Regions from separate parts of the Lentibacillus daqui genome, predicted to be linked through region 1. Evidence: a T-box and tRNA genes for the amino acid it is inferred to sense, from the RefSeq annotation. Region 1 holds a T-box; the other holds one or more tRNA genes.
The links. The T-box of region 1 lies ahead of trpS (tryptophan--tRNA ligase). A T-box ahead of a tRNA ligase gene usually reads a tRNA of that ligase, here a tRNA-Trp.
Positions count from the first base shown of each region.

Region 2: it has a tRNA-Trp gene. The T-box ahead of trpS (tryptophan--tRNA ligase) is inferred to sense a tRNA for this amino acid. The anticodon was not compared.

Region 1 is NZ_CP114176.1:2,459,485-2,475,317, forward strand. It holds gene O2S85_RS12450 (nicotinate phosphoribosyltransferase) at 1-566, opposite strand, end outside; gene O2S85_RS12455 (DHA2 family efflux MFS transporter permease subunit) at 1,195-2,619, opposite strand; gene O2S85_RS12460 (hypothetical protein) at 2,971-3,189, shown strand; gene pepF (oligoendopeptidase F) at 3,282-5,087, opposite strand; gene O2S85_RS12470 (competence protein CoiA) at 5,181-6,371, opposite strand; gene O2S85_RS12475 (hypothetical protein) at 6,485-6,664, opposite strand; gene mecA (adaptor protein MecA) at 6,744-7,433, opposite strand; gene spxA (transcriptional regulator SpxA) at 7,843-8,238, opposite strand; gene O2S85_RS12490 (GNAT family N-acetyltransferase) at 8,496-9,083, opposite strand; gene O2S85_RS12495 (putative glycoside hydrolase) at 9,162-10,319, opposite strand; gene O2S85_RS12500 (rhodanese-like domain-containing protein) at 10,525-10,824, opposite strand; gene O2S85_RS12505 (hypothetical protein) at 10,968-11,102, shown strand; T-box leader at 11,062-11,234, shown strand; gene trpS (tryptophan--tRNA ligase) at 11,313-12,302, shown strand; gene O2S85_RS12515 (YjbA family protein) at 12,433-13,194, opposite strand; gene O2S85_RS12520 (YuzI family membrane protein) at 13,379-13,585, opposite strand; gene fabF (beta-ketoacyl-ACP synthase II) at 13,728-14,966, opposite strand; gene O2S85_RS12530 (beta-ketoacyl-ACP synthase III) at 15,116-15,833, opposite strand, start outside.
Region 2 is NZ_CP114176.1:2,905,617-2,921,449, reverse strand. It holds gene bcp (thioredoxin-dependent thiol peroxidase) at 1-347, shown strand, start outside; gene O2S85_RS14765 (sugar transferase) at 467-1,126, shown strand; gene O2S85_RS14760 (D-2-hydroxyacid dehydrogenase) at 1,210-2,160, shown strand; gene O2S85_RS14755 (cob(I)yrinic acid a,c-diamide adenosyltransferase) at 2,163-2,723, shown strand; gene perR (peroxide-responsive transcriptional repressor PerR) at 2,942-3,385, shown strand; gene O2S85_RS14745 (YgzB family protein) at 3,473-3,868, opposite strand; gene O2S85_RS14740 (nucleotidyltransferase-like protein) at 4,207-5,079, shown strand; rRNA gene O2S85_RS14735 (16S ribosomal RNA) at 5,975-7,540, shown strand; rRNA gene O2S85_RS14730 (23S ribosomal RNA) at 7,693-10,612, shown strand; rRNA gene rrf (5S ribosomal RNA) at 10,773-10,888, shown strand; tRNA gene O2S85_RS14720 (tRNA-Asn) at 10,902-10,976, shown strand; tRNA gene O2S85_RS14715 (tRNA-Ser) at 10,978-11,069, shown strand; tRNA gene O2S85_RS14710 (tRNA-Glu) at 11,083-11,157, shown strand; tRNA gene O2S85_RS14705 (tRNA-Val) at 11,164-11,239, shown strand; tRNA gene O2S85_RS14700 (tRNA-Met) at 11,252-11,328, shown strand; tRNA gene O2S85_RS14695 (tRNA-Asp) at 11,335-11,411, shown strand; tRNA gene O2S85_RS14690 (tRNA-Phe) at 11,450-11,525, shown strand; tRNA gene O2S85_RS14685 (tRNA-Tyr) at 11,553-11,637, shown strand; tRNA gene O2S85_RS14680 (tRNA-Trp) at 11,657-11,730, shown strand; tRNA gene O2S85_RS14675 (tRNA-His) at 11,744-11,819, shown strand; tRNA gene O2S85_RS14670 (tRNA-Gln) at 11,839-11,913, shown strand; tRNA gene O2S85_RS14665 (tRNA-Gly) at 11,918-11,992, shown strand; tRNA gene O2S85_RS14660 (tRNA-Cys) at 12,007-12,080, shown strand; tRNA gene O2S85_RS14655 (tRNA-Leu) at 12,090-12,171, shown strand; gene O2S85_RS14650 (class I SAM-dependent methyltransferase) at 12,984-13,781, shown strand; gene O2S85_RS14645 (hypothetical protein) at 13,827-14,390, opposite strand; gene O2S85_RS14640 (alpha/beta hydrolase) at 14,568-15,470, shown strand; gene O2S85_RS14635 (phthiocerol/phthiodiolone dimycocerosyl transferase family protein) at 15,557-15,833, shown strand, end outside.

The DNA.
Region 1 (15,833 bases):
CCTGCTCTGACATTACTCGTTGCATCAAATCCGCCAATAAACGCTGCTCGTGTTCCCCAAATGGCTGCATCCATTTCTTGCGCTCTTCTCGTACCAAACTCCATCAACGGCTGATCTGCCACGATTTGTTTAATTCTCGAAGCTTTCGTCGCAATTAATGTTTGATAGTTCACAATGTTAAGCAAAGCGGTTTCAATTAACTGTGCTTCTGCCAAATTTGCTTCCACACGCAAAATCGGTTCATCTCCAAAGACAATTTCCCCTTCCCGGAGTGATTTAATAGTTCCGTTGAAGCGGAGATTCTTTAAGTAATCGACAAAATCTTCCCTATACCCTAACGCCTGTAAATAAAATAAATCTGATTCATGGAACCGGAATCCTTTTATATAATCAATAATTCTTTCCAATCCTGCAAAAATACCATAACCATTCTCAAATGGCAGCTTTCGAAAATATAAATCAAATACCGCCTTTCGATTATGTATATTGTCACCCCAATACGTTTCCGCCATATTTATCTGGTATAGATCAGTATGAAGTGCTAACCCGTCATCCTCGAAAGTCATCCGTATTACCTCCTGAAATAAAGTTGCGTGTGATCATACTAAAAATGAATTGCTCGCTCCCAATTAATGTCCATAGCAAATTTTTCACAAATACAATATTACCAATAATCATACCCTCCACAATAACAAAAAACAAGCTATTTTGTCGATTTCTTTGATCTAAATTCGGTATAATTCCCCTATTTATAGGATTGGTTGACACATCGTATTTTCCAACCATTTCAAATTCAAATAAAGGGTTTTTGCCGGTTGTAAAAGGGATAAAAACGTGTTAAATTATACATTGCTGAAGTGATACGTAAGCATATTTTTGGTTTAGGGGGTATGTTTGAAATGAAAGGTAAGGGAAATGTGGCAAAAAGGGAAACCAGAGATATTTTATGGTTTGTACCCCTGATTCTCTTTATTGGAAGTATCATTGCCATGAACATTCATTTTTAGTTGAACAACAAGCATCGCACATTAAAAAACGGCGACTCGATAAAAAATGAAAAATAACATAAAGGGTCAGCATATCCTCCAACGATTGAGATATTGCTGACCCTTTATTTATTGGTAAAAATACCTGGCAAAGATACCTGGATATCTACTGACAGATTCTCCTGGCATCGTGAAGTTATCTGAGTCCTTATCTGGCGCTTGACTGTATTTGATCTCCAGAGGGTTGTGATTTTTTAATGAAAAAGGCCATAATGAGCGCAATGACTGCAAATATTCCAGCTACAATAAAGGAGACATTGACACCATGCACCAGTCCATTCACACCTTCTTCAGGAATAGCTGCATCGGCCATCACAGTAACCAGCAATGCTGTTCCAATCGCTCCTGCTACTTGACGCATCGTATTGTTCATTGCTGTTCCATGCGGGATTAAATCAACCGGCAACTGGTTCAATCCGGCAGTGGTAACGGGCATCATAACCATGGATATGCCAAACATCCGGATACCGTTTACCGTTGCAATGTAGACAAAGGTCGTTTCGCTGGATAAATTAGTAAACATAAATGTTGTAATCGTTACAATGGTCAGTCCGGTAATTGAAAGCCATTTTGCACCAAACTTATCAAATAATCTTCCCGTGATCGGGTTCATAAGCCCCATCAAAATGGCACCCGGAAGCAATGCCATACCGGATTCAATAGCGCTAAAACCCAACATTGTTTGCATGAGCAACGGCAACACAACCGCAGCCCCAATCATGGCCATAAATGTAACCATGCCTAACGCGGTCGTTAAAGTGAATACGGGATTTTTAAACACGCGAAATTCCAGTATCGGATCTTCCAATTTCAATTGTCTAAGAATAAAGAAGACAAGTGCAATAGCACCAACAATCATGGAAATCAATACATGCATGCTCGTCCATCCGGCATCTCCGGCAGTACTAAAGCCGTATAATAGACCACCAAATCCTAACGTGGACAAGATAATAGATAGTATGTCGACCTTAATATCCTTCTGTTCCGTGACGTTCTTCAGCACAAAATAAGCAAGGATAATATCAAAAATAACAATTGGAATAACGATATAAAAGAGACTTCTCCATGGAAATTGCTCGACCATCCAACCGGATAACGTCGGCCCAATCGCCGGGGCAAAAGCAATCACCAAGCCAAACATCCCCATGGCCGTTCCGCGTTTTTCAAGCGGAAAGATGAGAAACAAAATGGTTTGCATCAGTGGCATGATAATTCCTGCACCAGCGGCTTGTAAAACACGACCGGTCATAAGTAATGAAAAATTGGGTGCAATGGAACAAACTAATGTACCGATACCAAATATCCCCAGCGCAAACATGAATAATTTTCTAGTTGTGAACCGCTCAATTAAAAACGCTGTTATCGGGATCATAATGCCGTTCACCAGCATAAAAATGGATTGTAGCCATTGGACAACTGTTTCTTGTAGCTGCAAATCTTCCATAATTTTCGGCAATGCGGTTGCAAGTAATGTCTGATTTAAAATCGCGACAAACGCCCCGGAAATCAATACGAGCATAATCGGTGTTTTCTTTATATTTTTGGGGGATGCTGCAGTTTGATTATTAACCATATTTCTCCTTCTTTCTCCTCTTTAATTATTTAATTTTTATCATTTCCATAACAAATTATTTTATCATGGCTTCATATCTTGGTTTCACTATAACTTTTCCTCAATACTATTTTACATTTTTTTCATCCTCTAAAAAAGAAAAAGGAAGGATACGCGGGGCAGCGCATATCCTTCTCTATTCTTTCCTTTATATTACAAAGGGGGGATGGGAGAAAGTTCATGTTCAAACAAAGGGGTTTTGTTTGTTACTGATCTTACATTTACATAATAGCAACTTGTAAACTTTATTTCAATAACTTTGTGCATCGTTTCACAAAAATGTCACAGAATGATTCATAATGGAGGTTCTGTATGACATATACTCTACCAAGAATATTTTTCGAGGTGATTACAATGCGGGAGATTATGCCATTTTTATTTTTAGTCCTGACGATTTTCGCCTTTTTCTTGAATGTACTAGGGTTCATGAAATTAATTCCGCTTTATATCTCGCTACCAATATTATTTGTTTCACTTTATTTAACGATCTATTCCTTCACGCATAAGCACGCATTCCGCGGCATGCGTTAATTAATAGGTTCATTTATTGCAATTGGAACTTTATTCACACAAAACTGCACCATCCTTTATGGGTGGTGCAGTTTTGTGAAGTTTATCTCGTCTTATTTAGCAAGCATTTTTTCCATTTCCGTTAATTTCTCTTCAAAAACGGCTAATCCATCCATGATTGGCTGTTTGGAGGTCATATCAACTCCTGCATGTTTCAATATTTCAATTGGGTAGTCACTGCTTCCGGCCTTCAGGAATTTATTGATATAACGTTCAACTGCTCCTTTTTCACCGGACAAAATTTGGTTGGCAAGTGCTGTAGCTGCCGAGTACCCTGTCGCATACTGGTACACATAATAGTCCATATAGAAATGCGGAATACGAGCCCATTCCATGCCAATTTCCTGATCAGATACGACATCTTCGCCAAAGTATTTTTTGTTTAAATCATAATAAATCTCGGTCAGCTTATCCGCGGTTAACGCTTCCCCATTTTGCATGCGGACATGGATGTCGTGCTCGAATTCAGCAAACATCGTCTGGCGGAAAACCGTCCCACGAAAACCTTCCAGAAAATGATTTAACAAATATAGCTTTTGTTGTTTGTCCTCCAAATTATTAAGCATATAATCATTTAACAATGCTTCATTACAGGTTGATGCCACTTCCGCCAAAAAAATATGATAGTTTCCATAACGAAATGGCTGTGATTTTCTCGTATAATAACTGTGAACCGAGTGTCCCAATTCATGTGCCAGGGTAAACACATCATTTAACGTGTCCTGCCAATTTAACAAAATATATGGATGGGTACCATATGCGCCGGATGAATAGGCTCCACTACGCTTTCCCTTATTTTCTTCCACATCAATCCAACGACTTTGAAAACCTTCTTTCAAGATGCTTGCATACTCTTTTCCCAATGGTGCCAAGCCGTCTAATACATACTGCTGGGCTTTTTCATAAGGGATCTCCATGTCAACATCCTGAACCAGTGGTGTATACATATCATACATGTGTAACTCGTCAAGCCCAAGCACCTTTTTCCTTAGGGCCGCATACCGGTGCAAGAGTGGCAGCTTTTCATTAACCGCTTCGACCAGATTCTCATACACTTGCTCAGGGATGTTGGCACTATCCAATGCTTCCTGTCTTGCTGAGTCATAATGCCGAACTTTGGCATTGAAATTATTGGTTTTGACAGTCCCTGTTAGTGTTGAGGCAAATGTATGGATAAAATCGCCATATGTCTTGTACATTTTTTTAAAGGCCTCTTCCCGTACACGGCGATCTTTTGATTCCAAAAATCCGATGTATCGCCCGTGCGTCAGATCAACCTCTTCGCCTTTTTCATTCGTAATGGATGGGAAAGTCAAATCTGCATTATTCAGCATGCTAAATGTTTGTGAAGCATTATCCATTGGCTCGGCCGCTTCTGCCAGTAATGCTTCTTCTTTCTGACTCAATACATGTGGACGCTGGCGCATGATTTCATCCAAAGTGTGTTGATACAACTGCAATTCTTCCAACTCATCAACAAATTTCTTGATTGTTGCTTCATCAATGGATAGAATTTCCGGAACAATGAAGCTCATAGAACTGGATGCCAAAGTCAGGACATTTTCCGCTTTTTGGTTAATGGCTTGGTAGAATGAATTCGTTGTATCCTCATCATAACGCATATGAGCATATGTAAATAATTTGCCTAACCTCAGCGACAAATCATCCTGTGTTTTCAGTACATCATACAACGTCTGAGCTGATTCCGCTAATTTACCTTGAAAATCCTCTATTTTCGGGATATCCTGTTTTAACTGCTGTAATTCTTGTTCCCACGCATCATCTGTTGCAAAAATATCTTCCAGCTTCCATTTTCGCTCATCCGGAATTTCATTTCGTTTTGGTAATGCTTTTGCCACGTAGATTTCCTCCTTCTTTTGTAAAACATCACTATACCAATTCTACATGATCCATCTAGATTCCTTTATTTAGTATAACGAATAATCCATGAATCATGCTCGTATTTCGATTTGATTCCCTGCTTCTATCATTTTTAACAATGCTTCATCCCCTTTTAACGCCTCTTCTACATTTTTATAGAATTTAAAATGGCGTTGTTTGGTAAAATGGTAAGTTGATTCCTGTTTGAGAATATGAAGCTGTGTGAGTAGCAGAAGATATTGGTGAATAGGCTGATCGTGGGAGTGAATTAACGGAAGATCGCGTATCGGTATCATATGTTTTCTTAATAAATACATGCAATATGCGACAGAAACGTGTCCACCAATTGGCAAAGGGTGCAATATTTCAAGACAAATACGACTTTGCCAATTCCACAATGGACTTCGCATACGATATTGAGCAGGTATGGGAAGATGTATAATCGATGGCAAGTACTCCAAATGCGTTCGTTTTAAATAAAGCCATTGATACCATGACCGTTCATCCCTGGACAACCGATCCCGTGGCCGTAAACGAAAATGCCGCTTTTCCCGCTGCCATAATGCAAAAAGTTGTTGCCTTGATAAACGTTTCCTTGAAAACAATGTGGTAAATATCATATCCCGTAGTTTGTTAAATTGAAGTATTCCTATTGCCTGTTGTGCTCCAGTGATATATATATCCTGAAAAATGATAAATGTTTGCGTATCCGGGGAGAAGAAATAACCGGTTAATGGGGAATGAGATGAAAATTGATGCAGGAACTGACGTAAAAAATGATCCAGTTTAATATGATGTTGTGATTGTCGCCGAAAATGATTTGCGCCAATAATCCAGATCGGCTGAATGCCAAGTTTTTGATATCCCTGATTTCGTTTAAGAACCTCCGTTACAGAAATTCGGGCACATTGATATTCTATTGCAATTTTTTTCTGATGAATAGTAACCAATAAATCAGGTCGCTGTTTGATTTCAGGTAAATATACCTCAAGTTCGACATCAAGTCGCTGCCATTTTAACCATTCATATAATATAAGTTTGCCTTTCTCGTGGTAGGTTCCTTCCCCACCTTCCTTTGCCGGGCACTTTCCCTTGGTATGATGGGCAAAATGTGGAATGGTCTTTGTTCCCGCCTTTATGATTACCCGTTCACGGCAAATCGGGCAGAAAAATTTTTCCTTTACTTTAAGTCCGGTGATTTCCGTCTTCGTCAAAGGAGCGAGCGTTACCCGTTTTCCATCTTTTGTTATCGCTTGTAACATGATTCTTAACCACCTCCATCTATATCTTTTCGACAAAAGATGGAGAAATCCTGCAAATTCAGGCAAAATTTTTCAATAAAAATGACTCTTAACCAAAATCTATAGTTGACCGATTAGAGGTAATTTTGATTTAGGCGACCGCTACGGAAAAACACTACGCTTTCCGTGGGCTTGTCCTCAGCCTCCTCGAAAAAGAAGATCGCTTTTTCTGCGGGGTCTTCACACTGCGCATTCCCACAGGAGTCTCCGTGTTTTCCTCCGCTAGCGAGTTTATCATCACCATTTTTATTCATTAATTTTAACTATAGATTTTGGTATAAAAATAAAATAAACCTGCAAAGTATTTCTTTACAGGTTTTGCTTAATTAGTGATTATCGTACAGGGAAGTATGCTTTCACCTGATTAAATGTATCATTTTCAAAAACTTTTTTCCCGTACTCTTCTAGAAAATGAATGGTTACCTCTGAATCATTTCCAAATTCAAGAACCTGACTGATCAAATCCTCTTGTTCATCGTCATCCAGTATATCCTGGTTGAATTCCATATATAAATAGTAAGCATCATGATAGTGATATAGGCTATTCTCCTCTACCCCCATACCCGAACCCTGGAAATAATGACTCAACTGAATAACATCTTCAAAATCCTTGAAACAAACCGTTAAAGATAGGTTACCATCTTCAGTCAGCTCCTGCTTTTCTGTTTTCTTATCGCTTTTTCCGAACTTATCATCCAGAAAATTTTCGATCTTCTCATCAGCAGCTAAATCAATTGTTTTTCCATCTTCTGCTGGAAGTTCGATACTCTCGCCATTTTTCGAAATTTGTGCTTTTGTTACGATGATTTCCAACCCTTTTTCCAGTGCCTGAACCTGAATCCATAACGGTCCATCAACATTAAAATCCTCTTGATAATTCACTTCATCCATCATTTGCCAAAACAACTGTTCACTACGCTCGCGGTTATACCAAATTTCTTCCCGCTCAAACCCGCGATCTTCAATATCCAAATACGAAATATAAAATTTAACCGTATTTTCGTTAATACGTTCTATTTCCATTCCTTTCTCTCCCTTCTATGAGAAAAAACATCCAGAATAAACATTGGTTCACTGGTTCGTTTTCCCGTTACTTCCCTCGCATCATTTATCTATTTTCCACGCGATTCGTTTTTGGGGGGTGGAAGAGACAGCCTCACCTTTTATGTCCCTGTACAATTCAACTGGACATGAACCATTTATGATTTATTATCTATAATTTTATTGTATGATACAATCGTGACTTTTGAAAATTTAAATGCCTAGAATAATAATTAATTTATTATAATAACTGATTTACTTTCATTTGTCATCAGGATATTTTTGTAAAAGCTGAGAAAATTACAGCTAATATTGGTTATCATTGAATTGTTAAGAAAACAAAAGCGCAGATCAGCATTCCCAGATCTGCGCTTTTGTGTTATTTGAACAATCAGTTTACCATACGCTGTGCTTCACGCAATTGAAAAGTACGGACTGTCCGGGGTAAAAAACGACGAATCTCATCTTCGTTATAACCAACCTGCAGACGTTTATCATCCAAAATGATTGGTCTCCGTAATAGTCCGGGGTTTAACTGAATTAAATTAAACAAATCTTTCATAGGCAATTGATCAATATTGACATCCAATTTCTGAAAAACTTTTGAACGTGTCGATATAATCTCATCCGTTCCATCCTCAGTCATACGCAATATTTCTTTGATCTCATCCAATGATAATGGCTCGGAAAAGATATTCCGTTCAGTAAACGGGATGTCATGTTTTTCCAGCCATGCTTTTGCTTTTCTGCAAGATGTACAACTTGGTGAGGTATAAAGTGTTACCATGAAACTTCACTCCTCATTTCTTTAAAAATGTATAGTCATCTTCTAAACGTTAAGTAACTTATCAGATTAAAATAAGTTTAAATAACCTTATATGTACAGTATACTACAATTGTCAAGCAAAAGGTAGGGGTTTCTTAGAAAAATATGCTAAAATTCGCATGTTCACCAATTCGTTATATTCATGTATAAGATACCCCGAGAAGTTGTCAATTAAACCTCCTATTTGAAAAAAATTTTGTAAGAGGGAGGCTTATTCTCTAATCCGTCTTATCCAATTTAGCAAATAGATTGTCTGAATCACGCGCTTCATCGTAAACCAATACTTCATCGACCGGTTGATAAGCTGCTCCATACATTTCTTTATCTTTATACGTGTGAATATCTTCATACATCTTTTTCATTTGTTTATAAATCATATCTTCTGAAGCATCCTCAGGAGACCAATACAGGATTTCCATTGGAGTTGTCTCATTCGTTGCCAGGGATCGACGATTGTAACCAATTGATTGTGCATGGGTAAACCCTTCCCGTCGATAAAAATGCAACCGTTTCTCCGTGTCTGTGTCCTCATAATCAACAGGCTCTACCTCTAAAATAATCGGCTTATTCTTTCGTTTCAATTTTTCAATCTGTTTGTGGCCAATCCCCTGTCCTCTTGATTCGGCCGACACCCAAAGGTAATCAATAAAAAGAAACGTATCAAATTCCGCATACATTAATACATGGTAGCGACCTTCATCTTTATGATAGACGTCACCCTTTTCCTGCAATAATATTTCCATATGTTCCTTGGATTTCATTTCTTCAACCGGAAAATATTTGTTTAGCTTTTCATACCAATTCATTGATCTACTCCTTTGCCTTTATACCTGTTTATTATACCCTTTACAGACTTTCTAAAACAAGTAGTCATAAAATTACTGTCACGGGGTATAGTCCACGTTTTGCGTGTAGGAATTGGCGGCATTCCAAACCAGGAATTCATCGATACCATTTTCCTGTAATGCTTTAATTTGTGCTTCCACTTCCGCTTTCCCATAATGTGTCGGCTCTTTGTCATACAGCCATGGCGCTTCGAAATCCTGAATCCATGGTCTTGTGATTGGCGGATTATCCAGCTTGCCCAATACTTCATTCTCCACCTTTGCATAGGAATTTACCAATTGGTATGGATGTTTATCCGGGAAATCAATGCCAAAATAAGTGGACCAGTGGCTCGGATAAATCATCGATGAAATGACATCCACGTTCTCAGCTATTTTCGAGAAATTCTGACCAATACCCGGTGCTTCCGGAATGGTTGCGGAATATCCAAAAATATCCACGCCAACTTTCACATTGTAATCTGCCAATTGCTCTTTAGCATATTTAACGAAATCAGTAACGGCTTTGACACGGCGCTTTGTATTCGTCATATCCAGGTTTTTGTAGTCCCCTTGACTGTATTCCAATTCCTTATCATAGTGCTCAAACCCTTCCGGAAAACGCACATAATCAAACTGGATTTCCTGAAACCCAAATGCTGCTGCTTGTTTGGCGAGTTCCACATTATATTCCCAGACCTCTTTTTTAAATGGGTTGACAAACGACTCTCCTTTCCCATTTGTCCACACTTTACCATTTTCCTTAAAAGTTAATTCCGGCTGAGAGTTGGCCAAAACAGAATCTTTAAACACGACAATCCTGGCGATCGGATATATTTGCTTTTTTTCAAGAAATTTCAGCAGTTTCTTTGGGTCATCAATATAATCCCGTGCAGCTTCTTCATACGGAGAGCCTTTCTCCGGTGTGAAAGTAATATTTCCATGGTCTTCTTTGATATCGATAACCATTGTATTCAAATCGGTTGAATCGACCAAATCAACAAGTGAATCAAATTTGCTTCCTCCTACAGATGGGCCGGTAACATAAATTCCTCTAACCGCGTCCGGATAAGCAAAATTTAAACCGGAATCATGGGTAAATCGTGCAAAAGGAATGTCGATGTCAGCCGGTTGAATGCTTGTCGTATTAGCAGCATAAGTACGGGCTGTTTGTATCTCTTCACCGCTGGATATATATGGAATCCCCAATCCAACCATGAGAATTCCGGCAAATGTGATGTGCTTGAATTGTGCTTTTTCCAATGATCATTCTCCTATCAAAGGTTTTTACAATAGTTTTAGGAACCTTCTATACACGCTCACCTATAACTTTTATCAAAACATCACATTTATACATTAAAAATGGAGGACAGACTCCCGTTACGTTAACACATTAGTGTAACGGGGCTGTCCTCCAATAACGTTATTTTTCTACTTCATCTTCCCAATCCAGCATGCCGCCTTTCATATTGGTAACATCGTAGCCTTTGCTTTCTAAAAACTCGTATGCTCTGCCACTTCGTCTACCGGATCGGCAAACAAGGTAATGATGTTCATTTTTATCAATTTCGTCCAGACGATCAGGAACCTCTCCAAGCGAGATATGACGCGCACCAGGTATTTTGCCTTGTGCAACCTCTTCATCTTCTCGAACATCGATAATGTCAAGATCCTCACCAGACTTTAATTTTTCTGCAAGTTCTTTTGTGGTAATTTCTTTCATTTTAAATTCCCTCCATTATAAAAAAGTGGCATGGGATTCCCCCACTTAATTACCAAATGATGAACTATCAAGTCACGTGCACTACAGTTTCAAAGTACGTTTTAATTCACTGGCTAGTGTGTCTAGTCTACATCACTAACTACATGCATGACAAACGTAATGATCACAGAAAAAATCGCTTGCTTGATTTCATCCTTGCATTTCAGGATAAAAATCTCTATAATGATAAAAACAATATCATTAGCGATGAAAAAGGCGTAGTACCACTTATCCGTTGATTTTAGAGAGCTTGTGGTTGGTGAAAACAGGCATCAAGGTAAATGGGAATTGGACTTTTGAGCTGAATTTGATGAAGTGATCCTGTAATTGCAGGATAATAAGGGTGGCACCGCGGTTCATTCGTCCCTTTTAGCAAGGGATTAATGAACCTTTTTTATGTCTAAAATGAAGAATAACCTAGGTAAAATGATTTTAATGGAGTGAACTAAATGAATACAATATTTTCGGGAATTCAACCAAGCGGGACACTAACAATCGGGAATTATTTGGGGGCCATGCAGCATTTCGTTAACCTGCAGGAAGACAACCAATGTTTCTTCTGTATTGTTGATGAACATGCGATTACTGTACCACAAGACCGCTTAAAGCTACGGAAAAATATTCGCTCGCTTGCCGCGCTGTACCTGGCTGCAGGAATTGATCCAAACAAGGCAACCCTGTTTATTCAATCCGAGGTATCTGCCCATGCGGAACTGGCTTGGATTATGCAGTCAATTAGCTATATTGGCGAGTTGGAACGTATGACTCAATTTAAAGATAAAGCTGCAGGTAAGGAAGCTGTATCCGCTGCATTATTAACTTATCCGCCGCTAATGGCCGCCGATATTTTACTATACCAAACCAATTTAGTACCTGTTGGCGAGGATCAAACCCAACATCTGGAACTAACTCGTAATCTGGCACAGCGGTTTAATAATAAATTTAATGATATTTTCACGCTTCCACAGATCAGCGTTCCAAAAGTCGGCGCAAGGATTATGTCGCTACAGGAGCCAACCAAAAAAATGAGTAAATCAGACAGCAATGAGAAAGCCTTTATTTCCATGCTTGACGAGCCGAAAAAAATCGAGAAGAAAATAAAAAGTGCGGTAACCGATTCAGAAGGGATTGTTAAGTTTGATAGAGATAATAAACCTGGTATCTCCAACCTATTAACGATTTTATCCGCTTGTTCAGGTGAATCAATAGAAAAACTGGAAGCAGATTTTGCCGGAAAGGGCTATGGAGAATTCAAACAAGCGGTTGCCAATGCGGTTGTACAAATACTTGGACCAATTCAGGATCGTTATGATGCCTTGATTGAAACGACTGAACTGGACGATATTCTTGATCATGGCGCTGAACAGGCTGCCGAAATCGCGAATAAAACATTAGTCAAAGCAAAACGGGCCATGGGACTGGGACGTAAGCGTAAATAAAAGCAAGAGGTTGGAGTTTGGAAACTAAAGTCGGAGTAAAGAGACAAAACTCAACCCGACCTTAAAAAAGCACTTGACTGGTATCCTCGCCAAGTGTTTTTTATCCGACTCCGACCTCTGAACTTCGCTATTATTTCTGTTTCGATTTATCCGGTTCCTGATTTTGTTCCAGTTCCCACATTTTTTCCAAAAACGGCTGACCCTTAATCATTTTTCCGCACAAATCCTCATGTGCTGTGCTCCATCCATATTTTACCCCTTCATACAATGCTTCCCAAACCTTTTCTTCATCCATATATCGAATATAGGGATATTTTTTCGGATTCCACTCGGTTAGCCAATAGCGCAATTCTTCCGGGTTATTCGCGGTATGCAACTGATCAAGTGCCATCATTAATAATTGTTTTAACTGCCGCTCGCGTCTGGTCAAACCATAAACAAGTTCCGGCGGCATGGATAACATATGATATTCTTTTTGGTGCAACGTTCCATCAAATTTAAACGATTGTTTTTTTGTGTTTTCGACCATATCAAAGACAAGCTGTTCCTGTCTCGGTATGAGTCTGCTTTTGCGAATCGGGATTTGATATCCTATCGTATCGATCGCGATAATATCGGTTCCATCCGTGACGATGCAAGCATAATCCAGCACGGTACGTTCCTGTCCTTTGCGAATATATGCACGCTTATAAATGGCATCGAGCATCGGTTTTGGCAGGTCATGCATATCATTTTCAATATAATGGTATAAGTCATCAGTTATGTACAATAACGGGACCTGATCAAGCAACTCGATACCGTCTTGTTTCCGCCACTCATGAAAATAACATACATTATAACCATTCTCTTCTCCTTCAAACCAATTCACCCACACATCGTGCAAATATAACATAAAACAACCCTCACTTTTTAACTAACATTTACCATACATTATGACCATCATGTCAGAAAAATATTCTGGGACTTTTCATTTATATGTGTGCAAAGTATAAATAAAAATACAAGTAAAAAGCCCAAATTAGCGCTGTTTTGGACAAAAATAAAAAAATAATTACCGAACCATTTTGCTCATTCATCTAACGGGTGTTTGGATAGTTGTAAATCGCGATTGCCATCAAAATAAAACCGATCGGCAAAAAGTAACATTCCGGTCTGCCTTTCAAAAATATAAAGTAATCAACCCACCCTAAACCAACTGGCAAGAAATTTGCATAGGCAATAATGGTGACGCCACCAGATACAGCCATGCCAAATCCCAATAAAAAAAGAAATAAATAAAACATGTTATCCCCCACCCTGCCTGTCCATTTCATTTATTTCATTCTATGCTTGTACAAGGAAATACATGATAGGGTTGTCCTGTTTACGGAGGCATCAAAAAAAAGCCAACCAGAATCCTCAATCCTGGCTAGCCTTTTTCTATTATTATGCATATTTTTTAAATATCAAAGCCACATTATGCCCGCCGAATCCAAGCGAGTTACTCATGACTACATTGACATCCTGCTTTCGCGCCTCATTTGGCACGTAATCCAAATCACATTCTTCATCAGGTGTTTCATAATTGATTGTTGCCGGAATGATGCTATCCTCAATAGATTTCATCGAGATCACGGCCTCTAATCCCCCAGCAGCTCCCAATAAGTGGCCAGTCATCGATTTCGTTGATGATACAGGCAATTGATAAGCGTAGTCACCAAAAACAGTTTTAATGGCAATTGTTTCCCATTTTTCATTCAATTGTGTGCTTGTTCCATGCGCATTAAGGTAATCCACTTGTTCAGGTGTTAACTGGGCATCCGCTAATGCTTGTTGCATGGCCCGAGATGCTCCTTCTCCGTTAGGTGCTGGTGCTGTGATATGATAGGCATCACCTGTTGCGCCGTAACCGACAATTTCTCCATAAATATGCGCACCGCGTGCTTGTGCAGTTTCCAGTGTTTCCAGCAATAAAATGCCAGAACCTTCACCCATCACGAATCCATCGCGATTTTTATCAAATGGTCTGCTTGCGGTTTGTGGATCATCATTCAATGACAATGCTTTAGCGGAACAGAAACCGGCAAATGCCATATCAGAAATTGGGGCTTCTGTTCCACCTGCAATAATATAATCTGCCGCACCACGCTGAATGGCCTTGAATGCGTCCCCGATCGAATTTGCTCCAGATGCACATGCTGTCGTTGTACATGAATTAATCCCTTTTGCACCCAGTTGAATAGATACTTGGCCCGCAGCCATATCGGGAATCATCATTGGCACAAAAAAAGGGCTGACCCGTTTCGGTCCTTTTTCCAGGAATTTATTGTGCTGGTCTTCCCATGTCTTCATTCCACCAATACCGGAACCGATCCAGACTCCAACACGTTCAGCTATTTCATCATTAATGGTTAAATTGGCATCTTCTACAGCCATTTTTGCTGCTGTAACAGCGTATTGTGTGAACGGATCCATTTTGCGAGCATCTTTTTTATCAATATAAAGCAATGGGTCAAAACCTTTTACCTCTGCTGCTACTTTTGCCGGAAAATTATCCCTGTCCACTTTCGTCGTGAAATCGATGCCTGATTTTCCGGCAACAAGATTATCCCATGTTGTCTTGACATCGTTGCCCAAAGGAGAAACGGCTCCCAATCCAGTCACAACAACTCTTCTTTCTTCCATCTGATTGTCCTCCTAATCCAATATGCTTTTATCATTATAATTCATTTTGTACATTTAGGAAATTACGAAGCACTGTTCATGTATTCCCTTTGCCAAAATCAGTGATGGGAAGACAAACTAAATACGCAAGTTCTGTAAGATTAAATATCTTATTTACCCCAGCGCAATGCTACCGATCCCCAGGTTAAGCCACCACCAAAACCAACCAGCACCAGCAAATCATTATCCTTGATTCTGCCATTTTTCACAGCCTCGGATAGTGCCATTGGTATGGAGGCTGCAGATGTATTGCCAAATCGTTTGATGGACGTGGCCATACGATCTTCGGAAATATCCAATCGCTCACGGGCAGCCTCCATAATCCGGATATTCGCTTGATGCGGAATCAGATAGTCCACATCATGTTTATTCAAACCAATTTTTTCAATGACATTTACAGCTGACTTTGGCATTTGCCGGACCGCAAATTTGAAGACTTCCCGGCCATTTTGGAATAAATAATCTCCAGGGTTCTGATACAAATATTTGCCACCTGCTCCATCTGCGCCTAACTCAAATGATAATATTCCTTTTCCCTCTGAAACATTACCAGCCACGGCAGCACCAGCACCATCGCCAAAAAGTACGCATGTATTCCGATCAGACCAATCGGTGATTTTGGACAATTTTTCAACACCAATGACCAATACATGTTTATATACATTGGTTTCAATAAATTGTTTTGCAGTTATGAGAGCATACATAAACCCGGAACATGCTGCACTAATGTCCATGGCAGCTGCTTTTGTTGCTCCCAACCGATCTTGCAAGCGGCATGCTACAGATGGGAAAGGCGTATCTGGTGTTACTGTTGCCACCAGGATCAGG
Region 2 (15,833 bases), 450 kb from region 1:
CTCCCGGCTGTACAACGGAGGCCTGTGACTTCCGCGATCAGCATGAAAGCTTTGGTGAACTTGATGCCGTTATTATCGGGGTGAGCCCAGACCCAGTCGATCGTCATCAGAAATTCATTGACAAACACGATTTACCGTTTCAACTTTTGGCCGATGAAGATCATCAGGTTGCTGAAGAATATGGCGTGTGGAAATTGAAGAAGAACTTTGGCAAGGAGAGTTACGGACTGGAGCGTTCGACGTTTATTATTGATAAGGAAGGCAAGGTACAAAAAGAATTCCGCAAAGTTCAGGTCAAGGGTCACGTGGACGAAGCATTGCAATTCATTCGCGACAATCAGGAATAGGAACAAAGGATAGTCCTTCGATCGGGGCTATCTTTTTTAGTATTAGTCTTTCTTATGTTCTATCATTTCTCTCCTGTGAATAGACTATCACTAACAAATCTATTAACGAGGTGGAATGAATGGAACTAAGAGAAGATACAAGGACGTATACAGTCAGAAGGATAACGGCATATTCAGGTGTGAAACGTGGAATCGATATGATGGTCAGTCTTCTGGTGTTGCTATTGTCCGCGCCAGTGATATTGATCATCTATATGATTCTCCGTAAAAAAGAAGGAACCCCCTGTTTACTGCGAGAGGAACGGGTAGGCAAGGATAATCGGATCTTTACGATGTGGTCATTTCGGACAACCACAGTTCCATCGCGAGTTATTCGTGGTTTTCCGCCATACGCGTTTGCGAATTCATGGACAGAGGGGGTGCCGGATTCCTTTATCCGACAAGCAGATACGGGGATTCGGGTTACAAAAATTGGTGCATTTTTATATAAATACAAGCTTGATAAGTTACCGCAATTCATGAACATTTTAAAAGGTGATATGAGTTTGGTTGGTCCGCAGCCGGAAATACCGGAACTCGCCGATTATTATAACGTGGTTCAACAAAAGCGGCTGCAAATACGTCCGGGAATGACCGGATATGCACAAGCAAACGGATTGGTCACCGAAGAAAAGCATGGTCGGAAAATCGCCTATGATCTCTATTATTTGCGTAACTATTCATTCTGGTTTGATATCAAAATCATTTGGTACTCCCTTTTTCGCAGGGCGCTTAATTAAATTTTAGCCAGCTTCTTTCTGTTCAAATAAGCGGAAAACGTTTACGATAGAAAGAGAACGCATCAAGCAAGGAGGGAAAACCAGTGACTATTCTTTTTTCTTCACAACCATCAAGCAAACACCGGGAAAGACTAATGAAGCAGTTTCCGGAACAATCATTTACGTTTTGTAACACAATGGATGAAGCTATTTCCTATTTGCCGGAAGCTGAGGTGCTGGTAACTTACGGAGGGGATTTGACAGCTGATTTGCTTGAACAGGCAACACAGTTAAAATGGATGATGATCCTATCCGCGGGAATGGATAAAATGCCGTTAAAAGCAATTGAAAAACGGGATATTCTTGTTACCAATGTACGGGGCATCCATCAAACACCAATGGCTGAGTATGCCATAGCGATGCTTTTGCAAGTATTTCGCCAGAGCAAAACAATTATTAAAAATGAGACAAACCATGTTTGGGATAAGCAGATACACATCGTGGAACTAAACGGGAAAACGATGCTTATTGTGGGTGCAGGGGCAATCGGACAAGAAGTTGCACGTCTGGCCAAGGCATTCCGGATGCAGACAATCGGTGTATCGAAAAGTGGGAAAACAGTTGAACATTTTGATGAAAATCATCCGAATCATGAGTTGGAAAAATTGCTGCCAAAAGCAGATGTTGTCGTGTCAGTCCTGCCAAGCACACCGGAAACAAGCTATTTTTATACGGAAAAACACTTTCAGCTTATGCCCGAACATGCCGTTTTTTTAAACATGGGACGCGGGGATGTGGTAGCAAGTGATGTACTATTACAGGCTGTCCGTAATAGGGAAATTGCCCATGCTGTTTTGGATGTCCAGGAACAAGAACCGCTTCCAGATAACAGTCCATTTTGGGAGGAAGAGCGTATTACAATTACGCCACATATATCAGGTTTATCACCACATTATGTCACCAGGGCATTAGAGATTTTCAGTAAAAACTTATCGATTTACCTGGAGAATCGGACTGACTTCATCAACCAAATTGATGTATCAAGGGGGTATTAACGGTGGTACGAATTTATACGCGATCAGGGGATAAAGGTACAACATCATTAGTATATGGAAAACGGGTGCCAAAAAATGATTTACGGGTGGAGGCTTATGGAACCTGCGATGAAGTAAATTCGATGATCGGACTGGCCTTAAGCTTTTTGGATAAGGAACAATGGGATGGAAAGGATAGCTTTCTGCAAAGTATGCACCGGGTACAGACTATTTTATTTCACGTGGGAGCTGAGCTGGCGACCCCCAATGATAAAGAAGTAAAATGGAAACTAAAACAAGAGTACATTGATGAATTGGAACGGCAAATCGATGCATGGGACAAGCATTTGGAACGATTGCATAACTTTATCCTGCCGTCCGGTCATTGTGCATCAAGTGCGCTACATACTGCACGTACGATAGCGAGACGTGCCGAACGTACTGCCGTCGGATTAGAGTCTGAACTGGCGAACCCGCTTGTTGTCTCCTATTTAAATCGATTATCCGATTATTTATTTGTAGCAGCACGATACGTGAACCAAAGCCTGGGCGGAACGGAAACAACGCTGAAGGCAGATATTTAAAAATGAGAAGCAAGCATAATCTTCTATATGGAGATGCTTGCTTTATTATTTTCAGGTGATAATAATTCTTGAAAGGGAATATACTTGTATTGACAGAACTTGAGTGGAACAGTTACACTAATTATAAGAATTACAATCTAATAATTTGACCAGTTAATTTTTGGATTTCTTTTTTTGAACATCCTCTGTATTATTAAAGGAAAGTGGGGTGCATGACGATGTCTGAACAAAGATTGCGTGAAGCGATTAGTACTTTAAAAGAATCAGGCGTAAGGATCACACCACAACGTCATGCGGTTCTTGAATATTTGCTTAATTCCAGTACTCACCCAACAGCAGATGATATCTATAAGGCACTTGAAGGGAAGTTTCCCAATATGAGTGTTGCCACCGTCTATAATAATTTACGTGTATTAAGGGAAATTGGCTTGGTGCGTGAATTGACATATGGCGATTCATCCAGCCGTTTTGATTGTAACACAACGCAACACTATCATATTATTTGTGAAGAATGTGGGAAGATTGTTGATTTCCATTATCCAAGCCTGGATGAGGTGGAGTCACTTGCCGAACAGGTGACAGGATTTAAAGTTAGTCATCACCGGTTGGAAGTTTACGGGAAATGCGAAGACTGTCAGGGACTTGAAACACAAAAGCACTAATATTTTTTATTTGAAAACACCAGCTGTAAATGACTACGGCTGGTGTTTTTGTTGTTCAGAAGATATTGTTATGATCACGCCCATTGGTTATTCACCATTTTTTTCTTTTGCCTTCATTTCTTCCCGGAAACGCCGTTTATTATAACGTTCATCAAATTCCTTGCCTTCGAGTTCCTTATCGAGGGTTAATGGTTGCTTGCAGTGCATACAGGCATCAACCCGTCCCAGCATTTTAGTTGGCTTGCCACAGCTTGGACAAATAATTGGCACAGCCCTGGTCGACAACATGCCGATCCAAAAGTAAACAACACAGCTAAAGATAACCGCAAGCATTCCCAAAATGAAAAAGATCGCCATTAACCAAGGTATCTTTTTGGTTAAAATACCGACATACATAAGGGCAATCCCGAAAAAGATTAAGCTCAAGGCAAAAGTACGAATCTTATTGATTTTACTGGAATAGACTATTTGTTGATCAGCCATGGGTGGTATTCCTCCTTCAATAGTACACAAGCAAGTATAGCATATTTTAAACGATATTTCGTTTCGGAAAAAGGATATTGCGGTTTTTCGGCGAATTATATTACTATTGAGCGTGTTCAATATCTGGATAAAATGGAATAAAAATAAATGGGACGGGTGATTCTGCCCCTTTTTGAACATGCTTACCTTACATATGGCTGGAAAACAACGTCCCTTTTGTGGAGAAAAGTCAAATACTAACATACGTTCAACCGACAATTACTGAAGAATAACAGCAATCTGATTAACCATGTGTTGCCCCTTCACCGATTGGAGCTTCACTTAATGGAGGAATGGAAATGGAAGATTTACTACGGCCAATTTATCAGGAACGAGCAAGTGATGTTAACACGCTCGGCGTATTAGTGATCGAAAAGCTGAAACCTAATAGCACAATTACCGATAATTTCGATGTCATTTTGTTGATTATTGTGAGGCAGCAAGATCCATCGTGGCATGTTAAGCATTATGAGTTTAATGACCAAACAGCCGCCATGCACGTCGTAACCAACGATCTGTTAATGAAGTGGATTGATACAAGTGGATATCGCAAGGCAATAGCTTGGTTAGTTCATGGAAAAGTTATCTTTGACCGGAATGAATTTATTGCAAATTTGCAAGAGCAGTTAAGAGAATTCCCCCGAGAGAAACGGGATTTACGTAAGGCTATCGAATTTGGCAAACTGATTAAAAGCTATAGTGATGCAAAAGACCTTTATGAATCGGCACAATATAAAGATGCTTACAGCAGAATTGTTAATTCACTGCATTATTTGGCACGTCTTGCAGTTATTGAAAAAGGCTACCATCCCGAGGTAACTGTTTGGAGTCAGGTGAAATCGATCGATCCGGAAGTATATAAGTTATATGATGAGCTAATTGAAAGCCACGAGGAATTAACCAAACGAATAGAGCTGATGATTCTGGCCGCTGACTATGTGATTGCCAATCGTGCAAAGACATCAGCTGCGCATCTATTGGATGTCCTTCAATCAAAGAAGGATCCCTGGACGTACGGCGAACTAGTGTCTGAGCCGCGTGTATCCGCCTATTCACTTGATTTAACAGCGATGATGAGTTACTTGATCGAAAAGGATATTATTCAAACAGAATTAACCGAAACGAAGGGTGCGGGTGTCTACCATCGGAAGTACCGGGTTGATATGGATTGATGGAAATCCCCATTCAGTAAAGGATGCAGTTGTTACACATCTCTTTATCGAATGGGGGTTTGTTATTGGAACTAAATAATATGAAAAGGTGATGTTTAATAATTATGGATGTGGTTAACCTTGGCTTAAAAGCATTATTGCAGGAAATGGCAGGTTGTTAATTGTGATGAGCTTGCGGATCCATATTTAAGATTCAGACATTGAGGGATGTCAAAGGGTTCGATGGAAATAACCTTTGAGATAATAAAGCTTTTACTGATTATGGATATGTTCAATGACGAATGTCCAGTTACCACGTCCAGTGTAAGCTCGTTAATGAAAAGAAATTCTCCATGTTATGGGACAACGAAGTCAATACAGCCTATATAAGCGCGCTGTTCAAAACCACGCCAATTTGAATTTTAACAAACAGGAGGACTGAGACGTAAGCCCACCTTTATCCACCTCTTGAGCACGCGCTATTAGAGAGAGGTACAGTGTATAAGTTCGGACGGTTGAGAAAGACACGATAAGTTTTGAATGTCAAAGGGAAGATTTCAATTAATAGGAAAAGTTTTTTAATAAAAGTAGGCGTTGACTTTGTATTATATGCATGGTAAAGTTAATTTCGTTGCCAAGATGAACGCAATTGAACAAAGCAAACAAGATTAATAAAATAAAATTTCTTGTTGACATAACATTGCAAATCATGGTATTATAATAAAGTCGCTGTTAAGAGACGGTGATCAGAAATTTGCTCTTTGAAAACTGAACAAAACAACCAGTATGTAACAGATGTCAGAGGTTGAGGTTAGAAGTTAGATCAATTGATTTGATGGAAAACGCAGACCCTGGAATCAATTTTTGCAGCTAAGAATTTAGATGAAATTAATTGGTGTTAATTTTATCACAAACTTTTTTGGAGAGTTTGATCTTGGCTCAGGACGAACGCTGGCGGCGTGCCTAATACATGCAAGTCGAGCGCGGGAAGCAAGTAGATCCTCATCTGAGGTGACACTTGTGGAACGAGCGGCGGACGGGTGAGTAACACGTGGGCAACCTGCCTGTAAGATCGGGATAACTCGCGGAAACGTGAGCTAATACCGGATAATACTTTTTCCTGCATGGGAGGAAGTTGAAAGATGGCTTTGGCTATCACTTACAGATGGGCCCGCGGCGCATTAGTTAGTTGGTGGGGTAAAGGCTCACCAAGGCGACGATGCGTAGCCGACCTGAGAGGGTGATCGGCCACACTGGGACTGAGACACGGCCCAGACTCCTACGGGAGGCAGCAGTAGGGAATCTTCCGCAATGGACGAAAGTCTGACGGAGCAACGCCGCGTGAGTGATGAAGGTCTTCGGATCGTAAAACTCTGTTGTGAGGGAAGAACAAGTATTGTTCGAACAGGGCAGTACCTTGACGGTACCTCACCAGAAAGCCCCGGCTAACTACGTGCCAGCAGCCGCGGTAATACGTAGGGGGCAAGCGTTGTCCGGAATTATTGGGCGTAAAGCGCGCGCAGGCGGTCTTTTAAGTCTGATGTGAAATCTTGCGGCTTAACCGCAAGCGGTCATTGGAAACTGGAGGACTTGAGTGCAGAAGAGGAGAGTGGAATTCCACGTGTAGCGGTGAAATGCGTAGAGATGTGGAGGAACACCAGTGGCGAAGGCGACTCTCTGGTCTGTAACTGACGCTGAGGCGCGAAAGCGTGGGTAGCGAACAGGATTAGATACCCTGGTAGTCCACGCCGTAAACGATGAGTGCTAGGTGTTAGGGGGTTTCCGCCCCTTAGTGCTGAAGTTAACGCATTAAGCACTCCGCCTGGGGAGTACGGCCGCAAGGCTGAAACTCAAAAGAATTGACGGGGGCCCGCACAAGCGGTGGAGCATGTGGTTTAATTCGAAGCAACGCGAAGAACCTTACCAGGTCTTGACATCCTCTGATGACGGTAGAGATACCGAGTTCCCTTCGGGGACAGAGTGACAGGTGGTGCATGGTTGTCGTCAGCTCGTGTCGTGAGATGTTGGGTTAAGTCCCGCAACGAGCGCAACCCTTAATCTTAGTTGCCAGCATTAAGTTGGGCACTCTAAGGTGACTGCCGGTGACAAACCGGAGGAAGGTGGGGATGACGTCAAATCATCATGCCCCTTATGACCTGGGCTACACACGTGCTACAATGGATGGAACAAAGGGCAGCGAAGCGGCGACGCATTAGCTAATCCCATAAAACCATTCTCAGTTCGGATTGCAGGCTGCAACTCGCCTGCATGAAGCCGGAATCGCTAGTAATCGCGGATCAGCATGCCGCGGTGAATACGTTCCCGGGCCTTGTACACACCGCCCGTCACACCACGAGAGTTGGCAACACCCGAAGTCGGTGAGGTAACCTTTTGGAGCCAGCCGCCGAAGGTGGGGCCAATGATTGGGGTGAAGTCGTAACAAGGTAGCCGTATCGGAAGGTGCGGCTGGATCACCTCCTTTCTAAGGATTATATTACGGAACGGGAAGTTTATTCCTAAGACATACTCGGTTGTTTGGTTCAGTTTTGAGAGAGTAAATCTCTCTATTTGTACCTTGAAAACTAAATAAGAGCAAGACAAACAACGACATCAACTTTTAAAGTTCTTAAATATAGTTAAGTGAAAAAGAGCGCACGGTGGATGCCTTGGCACTAGGAGCCGATGAAGGACGGGACTAACACCGATATGCCTCGGGGAGTCGTAAGTAGACTGATCCGGGGATTTCCGAATGGGGGAACCCGCTGCTCGTAATGGAGCAGTACACCTATCTGAATACATAGGGTAGGTGAGGCAGACCCGGGGAACTGAAACATCTCAGTACCCGGAGGAAGAGAAAGCAAACGCGATTTCCCAAGTAGCGGCGAGCGAAACGGAAACAGCCCAAACCAACAGGCTTGCCTGTTGGGGTTGTAGGACACTCCAATGGAGTTACCAAGAAATTCTTTAGATGAATCGATCTGGAACGATTAGCCATAGCGGGTAAGAGCCCTGTAATCGAAAGAGAATTTCCTCCGGAGTGGATCCTGAGTACGGCGGAACACGTGGAATTCCGTCGGAATCCGGGAGGACCATCTCCCAAGGCTAAATACTCCCTAGTGACCGATAGTGAACCAGTACCGTGAGGGAAAGGTGAAAAGCACCCCGGGAGGGGAGTGAAAGAGAACCTGAAACCGTGTGCTTACAAGTAGTCGAAGCCCGTTAATGGGTGACGGCGTACCTTTTGTAGAATGGACCGGCGAGTTACGATCGTATGCAAGGTTAAGTGGAAGACACGGAGCCGTAGCGAAAGCGAGTCTGAACAGGGCGTTTGTAGTATACGGTCGTAGACCCGAAACCGTGTGATCTACCCATGTCCAGGGTGAAGGTCAGGTAACACTGACTGGAGGCCCGAACCCACGTATGTTGAAAAATGCGGGGATGAGGTGTGGGTAGGGGTGAAATGCCAATCGAACACGGAGATAGCTGGTTCTCTCCGAAATAGCTTTAGGGCTAGCCTCAAGAAAAGGAAGTACTGGAGGTAGAGCACTGATTGGACGAGGGGCCCTCACCGGGTTACCGAATTCAGTCAAACTCCGAATGCCAGCTACTTGATCTTGGGAGTCAGACTATGGGTGATAAGGTTCATAGTCGAAAGGGAAACAGCCCAGACCGCCAGCTAAGGTCCCAAAGTATACGTTAAGTGGAAAAGGATGTGGCGTTGCTTAGACAACCAGGATGTTGGCTTAGAAGCAGCCATCATTTAAAGAGTGCGTAATAGCTCACTGGTCGAGTGACGCTGCGCCGAAAATGTACCGGGGCTAAACGTATCACCGAAGCTGCGGATTGTTCTGAAAGAACAATGGTAGGAGAGCGTTCGAAGTGCTGTGAAGTCAGACCGTGAGGACTGGTGGAGCGCTTTGAAGTGAGAATGCCGGTATGAGTAGCGAAAAAAGAGTGAGAATCTCTTTCACCGAATGCCTAAGGTTTCCTGAGGAAGGCTCGTCCTCTCAGGGTTAGTCGGGACCTAAGCCGAGGCCGACAGGCGTAGGCGATGGACAACAGGCAGATATTCCTGTACCACCTCATGACCGTTTGAGCAATGGGGAGACGCAGAAGGATAGGGAAAGCGCACCGATGGATGAGTGCGCCCAAGCAGTAAGCGAGTTGGATAGGCAAATCCGTCCAGCAATCGCAAGCTGTGATGGGGAGTGAAAATGGTCACGAAGTTCCCGATTTCACACTGCCAAGAAAAACCTCTAGCGAGGTCACAGGTGCCCGTACCGCAAACCGACACAGGTAGGCGAGGAGAGAATCCTAAGGTGATCGGGAGAACTCTCGTTAAGGAACTCGGCAAAATGACCCCGTAACTTCGGGAGAAGGGGTGCTTCTTGCATGAGAAGCCGCAGTGAATAGGCCCAAGCGACTGTTTAGCAAAAACACAGGTCTCTGCGAAGCCGAAAGGCGAAGTATAGGGGCTGACACCTGCCCGGTGCTGGAAGGTTAAGGGGAAACGTTAGCTCACAGGAGCGAAGCGTTGAACCGAAGCCCCAGTAAACGGCGGCCGTAACTATAACGGTCCTAAGGTAGCGAAATTCCTTGTCGGGTAAGTTCCGACCCGCACGAAAGGTGCAACGACTTGGGCACTGTCTCAACGAGAGACCCGGTGAAATTATACGATGCGTGAAGATGCGCATTACCCGCGACAGGACGGAAAGACCCCGTGGAGCTTTACTGTAGCCTGATATTGCATGTTGGTACAGCTTGTACAGGATAGGTGGGAGCCATCGAAACCGGAGCGCCAGCTTCGGTGGAGGCACCCGTGGGATACCACCCTGGTTGTACGGACATTCTAACCCAGAACCGTGATCCGGTTCGGAGACAGTGTCAGGCGGGCAGTTTGACTGGGGCGGTCGCCTCCTAAAAGGTAACGGAGGCGCCCAAAGGTTCCCTCAGAATGGTTGGAAATCATTCGCAGAGTGTAAAGGCACAAGGGAGCTTGACTGCGAGACCTACAAGTCGAGCAGGGACGAAAGTCGGGCTTAGTGATCCGGTGGTTCCGCATGGAAGGGCCATCGCTCAACGGATAAAAGCTACCCCGGGGATAACAGGCTTATCTCCCCCAAGAGTTCACATCGACGGGGAGGTTTGGCACCTCGATGTCGGCTCATCGCATCCTGGGGCTGTAGTCGGTCCCAAGGGTTGGGCTGTTCGCCCATTAAAGCGGTACGCGAGCTGGGTTCAGAACGTCGTGAGACAGTTCGGTCCCTATCCGTCGTGGGCGTTGGAAGTCTGAGAGGAGCTGTCCTTAGTACGAGAGGACCGGGATGGACACACCGCTGGTGTACCAGTTGTTCCGCCAGGAGCATAGCTGGGTAGCTACGTGTGGCAAGGATAAGTGCTGAAAGCATCTAAGCATGAAGCCTCCCTCAAGATAAGACTTCCCATCACTTCGAGTGAGTAAGATCCCTCAGAGACGATGAGGTTGATAGGTCCGAGGTGGAAGCGTGGTGACACGTGGAGCTGACGGATACTAATCGATCGAGGACTTATCTATATTGTTTGATTCGTTGATACTATCTTCTCTTATTTAGTTTTTAAGGTATAAATACCTTTTACATATTTCGATGTTTTTCTCTTGACTATTTATGAAAAACATGTATAATATTGTTTGTCACTTTGTTTTTAGATGTTCACTTGGATGTATTATTCATTTGTCTGGTAGCCATAGCGGAGAGGTCACACCTGTTCCCATGCCGAACACAGCAGTTAAGCTCTCCAGCGCCGATGGTAGTTGGGGCTTTGCCCCTGCAAGAGTAGGACGCCGCCAGGCTTATTGATTCCATTCCACAGTAGCTCAGTGGTAGAGCTATCGGCTGTTAACCGATCGGTCGCAGGTTCGAATCCTGCCTGTGGAGCCATGGAGAGCTGTCCGAGTGGCCGAAGGAGCACGATTGGAAATCGTGTAGGCCGCAACCGCGGCCTCGAGGGTTCGAATCCCTCGCTCTCCGCCACTTTTAACATATTGGCCCGTTGGTCAAGTGGTTAAGACACCGCCCTTTCACGGCGGTAACACGGGTTCGAATCCCGTACGGGTCACCACTTATTGGAGGATTAGCTCAGCTGGGAGAGCACCTGCCTTACAAGCAGGGGGTCGCAGGTTCGAGCCCTGCATCCTCCACCATAAATTTCATATCGCGGGGTGGAGCAGTCTGGTAGCTCGTTGGGCTCATAACCCAAAGGTCGTAGGTTCAAATCCTGCCCCCGCAACCAAATAACGGTCTGGTAGTTCAGCTGGTTAGAATGCCTGCCTGTCACGCAGGAGGTCGCGGGTTCGAGTCCCGTCCAGACCGCCACCTAAATCAAGTGTTAATACACCTAAAAAATACATAAAGGCTCGGTAGCTCAGTCGGTAGAGCAAAGGACTGAAAATCCTTGTGTCGGCGGTTCGATTCCGTCCCGAGCCACCATCTTTATGCTTTTAATTGTGTTCATATGGAGGGGTAGCGAAGTGGCTAAACGCGGCGGACTGTAAATCCGCTCCCTCAGGGTTCGGGAGTTCGAATCTCTCCCCCTCCACCATTTCTTGTTATAAATTAATAGGGGTATAGTTTAATGGTAAAACGAAGGTCTCCAAAACCTTTGATGTGGGTTCGATTCCTACTACCCCTGCCATGTTGATACCATGGCGGTCGTGGCGAAGTGGTTAACGCACCGGATTGTGGCTCCGGCACTCGTGGGTTCGATCCCCACCGATCGCCCCATTCTTATCAATAATTTTGTTGGGCTATAGCCAAGCGGTAAGGCAGCGGGTTTTGATCCCGTCATTCCCAGGTTCGAATCCTGGTAGCCCAGCCATTTTGCGGAAGTAGTTCAGTGGTAGAACACCACCTTGCCAAGGTGGGGGTCGCGGGTTCGAATCCCGTCTTCCGCTCCATTAGTTTTAATATTGGCGGCATAGCCAAGTGGTAAGGCAGAGGTCTGCAAAACCTTTATCACCGGTTCAAATCCGGTTGCCGCCTCCAAACGCACATGCCGGTGTGGCGGAATTGGCAGACGCGCACGACTCAAAATCGTGTTCCGTAAGGAGTGTCGGTTCGATCCCGACCACCGGTATCAATACGCTGCTTGCCAATGCAGCGAAATCAACGTTTCTTACACATCGTAAGAAGCGTTTTTATTTATCTCCAATACGATTCTTAGAAAAAAATCGTGTATGTTCCTGTCATTAAACAAGAAGAAATAAAAAATGGCAAGACGTACAAACGAATTATCAATTTTAATACAACAAAAGGTGTAAAAGATATTGATTTTAAAACTACTTTTTCTTTATTTGTTGATGATTGCCAAAGGGGATTGCCTTGGTAAACCGCCGCGCTTATTAACAGATCTCTCATAAAAGGATAAATCTGTGGTTTTTTATATAAATACTTCTTTGCTGTGGAGCGGGAATTCCGTTAATATAAAATAAAATGATGTTGGCAATAGATTGGGTGATCAAATGAAATTTATCGTATTTGATTTGGAATGGAATCCCGTTTTTCGTAAAGGCAAATTATTAGGTCAAGAAATTACCGAAATTGGTGCAGTTGAAGTGAGTAGTGAGTGAGATTGATGGATTTTTAATTATAGGAAGGAAATTTCACTCTTATATCAGGCCATTCAAACCAATCTCAAAGAAGATAAAAAACTAACAAACATACAAGAAACTGACACATGGTTGTCCCCCGATTTCCCATAGCTATAAAGCGATTACATAAATGGCTGGGAAATCAATCCGTTGTTTTTTGCGCAATGGTGTTAATCTATTTAGTGATGATGCAATGTAATGGATAAACATAGAGTATTTTCGCCTTTAGTAAATCTCAAAATGAGAATTAGAACATTAAAGAACTTCTTTTTTGTTTATGGGAGGAGGGCAGAATTCAATGAAGGATTATGGGAAAGATTTGTTTAAAGGAACATCTTGGTATTATTCGCGTTATAGACCAATTTATCCATCATCGCTTATTAGGTTTTTAATCACTAAATTCTCTTTAAACGGCAAAGGTCATATGCTTGATTTGGGTTGTGGAACTAGTCAATTGGCATTCAGGTTCTCTGATTGGTTTGAAAAAATCGTTGGGATAGATACAGAGCCCGAAATGATTGAGGAATCAAAGCGTCTTAGCAAGGATGTTAGAGTGGAAAATATGGAATGGTTTATTGGCGATATTGATTGTTACAAAAGAAATTTCGATAATACTTTTAGTTTTGTAACAATTGCAAAAGCGTTCCACTGGATGGACAGAGAAAAGGTTCTTGATATTTTATATGATATGATTAGTTTTGGTGGAGGAATAGCAATCATCGATAGTTATACTCCAAATAAAGAGCCCTTACTCTGGCAAAGGAAAGTTGAGGAAGTTGTTAAACAATGGTATGGAAATGAAAGAAGGGCAGGTAACACTACTTACACCCATCCTATAGTTAGTCATCAAGAAATTGTAGCAAATTCAAAATTTGACTTGGAAATTCATGAAATACCCGCTTATGATCATGTTTGGACATTGGATTCGATTATTGGCAATCTTTATTCAACTTCCTATGGTAGTAAACAATTTTTAGGGGCAAACTCCAAATTATTTGAAGAGCATTTAAAAGAAGAATTATTGAAGCTTGATAATTCCGGTATTTTTAAAGAACAAATAGATATTTCAGTTAAAATAGCAATAAAAAATAACTAATTCGACTCTTAGTTATCCTTAGTTATTTTTTAATGCATTATATGATTAAATTTGTAAAAGGATATATATCAAAAAAGGAACAATAACTCCGGAGACAATATCAAGCATGCTTCCACCTTTTAGATCGTGAATCCCCGTGGCGTGGTATAGGGAGCTTCTTTCATAGGCATCGATCTTATCACGAATGACAAGGCCTTTAATTTTGGTACCAAGTTGGGAAGCAATACCTTTAATAATGGATATTGAATCTTCAAAGCCTGGTTTGTGCAGAATATTATTTGGTAAAATAAGCATTACGCGTTCCATCGTATTTAACGGATGATGGATATTTGCTATGAGCGAACGTTGGTAGGTATGTTCAAGGAAATTATCAATCACTTTCCCGAAAACCTTTTGATTACCTTCAATTACGCCATCCCATCCCGCTATGATGGTTGTGATTCGTTCTTCTGTAGCCGCACGCTCTACTCCCCATCCAATATTTTGATCTACCCGTGTCAGTAATTTAACAGAGACATCTGCGCCTGATGCATATACGACGGAATGTCCAAGCATTCTTTCTGCCTGTGTCACTTCATTGCTTGCCTGCTTTAAATCCTTCTGAACCACTGTTAATGGGTATAGTGGTTCTTTCTTTGGGCATAATCCAATAATTTAGCATTGGATTTTACAATATACTATAATCAATTTTAAAAGTCTAGTGCAAAAAAACATTCGAAACATTGGTTTATTTGGGTGAAAATGGAGAGTGGAGACAAAAGCTAATGCAACGAGGGGGAAACCAATATGAGAAGTATTCAGAGCTGGATTGTGGAACGTTTACTCACCCGGCTGAGTAATAAAGATAGCTTTACCGATGAAAAACGCTACTCTGAATTTTTCGAGGCGAGGAAAATTAAAAATCAAAAACCTTATGTCTTACCAAAATGTATTCAGAGAAAGTTTGACATCAAAAAACAGCAGTATGATGGAATGGAATGTTATATCTTTAATCAAGAAAAAACTGCTTCAGAAAAATCAATACTTTATTTACATGGAGGAGGATATATCAAACAACCATCGGTATACCATTGGAATTTTCTTGGGAAAGTAATGAACGAAACCAATGCTAAAATATACGTTCCAATTTATCCGAAAGCACCCAATCATCAATATAAAGAGTCTTTTGATAAAGTCCTTCCCTTATATGAATGGATTTTAGGGATATCAGATAAGGAAAATATTATCTTGATGGGTGACTCTGCTGGAGGAGGATTTGCATTAGCGTTAGCACAATTGTTCTTGGAAAAGGGGTTACCACAACCCAGACATATCATTTTACTTTCACCTTGGCTTGATATTACTATGAATAATCCAGATGCTTATGCATTAGAACATAAAGACCCAATGTTGGGGATTTATGGTTTGATTCAAATGGGGAAGGCGTATGCAGGAAACACTGACCGAAATAATTATTTACTCAGTCCAATCAATGGAAAGATGAATGGATTGGGGGAAATTACGTTATTCGTAGGGACACATGAAGTTTTTTTACCTGATGCTAGAAAGTTCAGAGATATGGTTGTATCACATGGAGTTAAAATTAATTACTTTGAATACCCGAAAATGAATCATATCTTTATGATTTACCCTATTCCAGAGGCAAAAAAGGCGACAAAGGAAATTGTGAATATCATAAATGGTATGTAAAAGTTGCGATATATTTATGAATTGGAAGCAAATATAAGGTAAAATAGGGTACAAGCAAATTTAGCACGTATTGAGGTGTTCAACAGATGGATGAATGGTACAAACTTGATAACGCAGGGAAAATGTTTCACGCCGTATCGGAACAAACAAATTCTTCGGTCTTCCGGATCGCTGCAGTTATGAAGAAAACAGTACAGCCGGAGAAACTGCAACTAGCGCTGGACGATGTTCTTAAACGCCTTCCTATGTTTGCAGTGAAGCTTCGTAAAGGTGTTTTCTGGGACTTTCTTGTGGAGAATAACGAAAAGCTTTTTGTTCAGCCTGAAAGCCAATATCCATGTGCACCAATTGATCCGTTAGAAA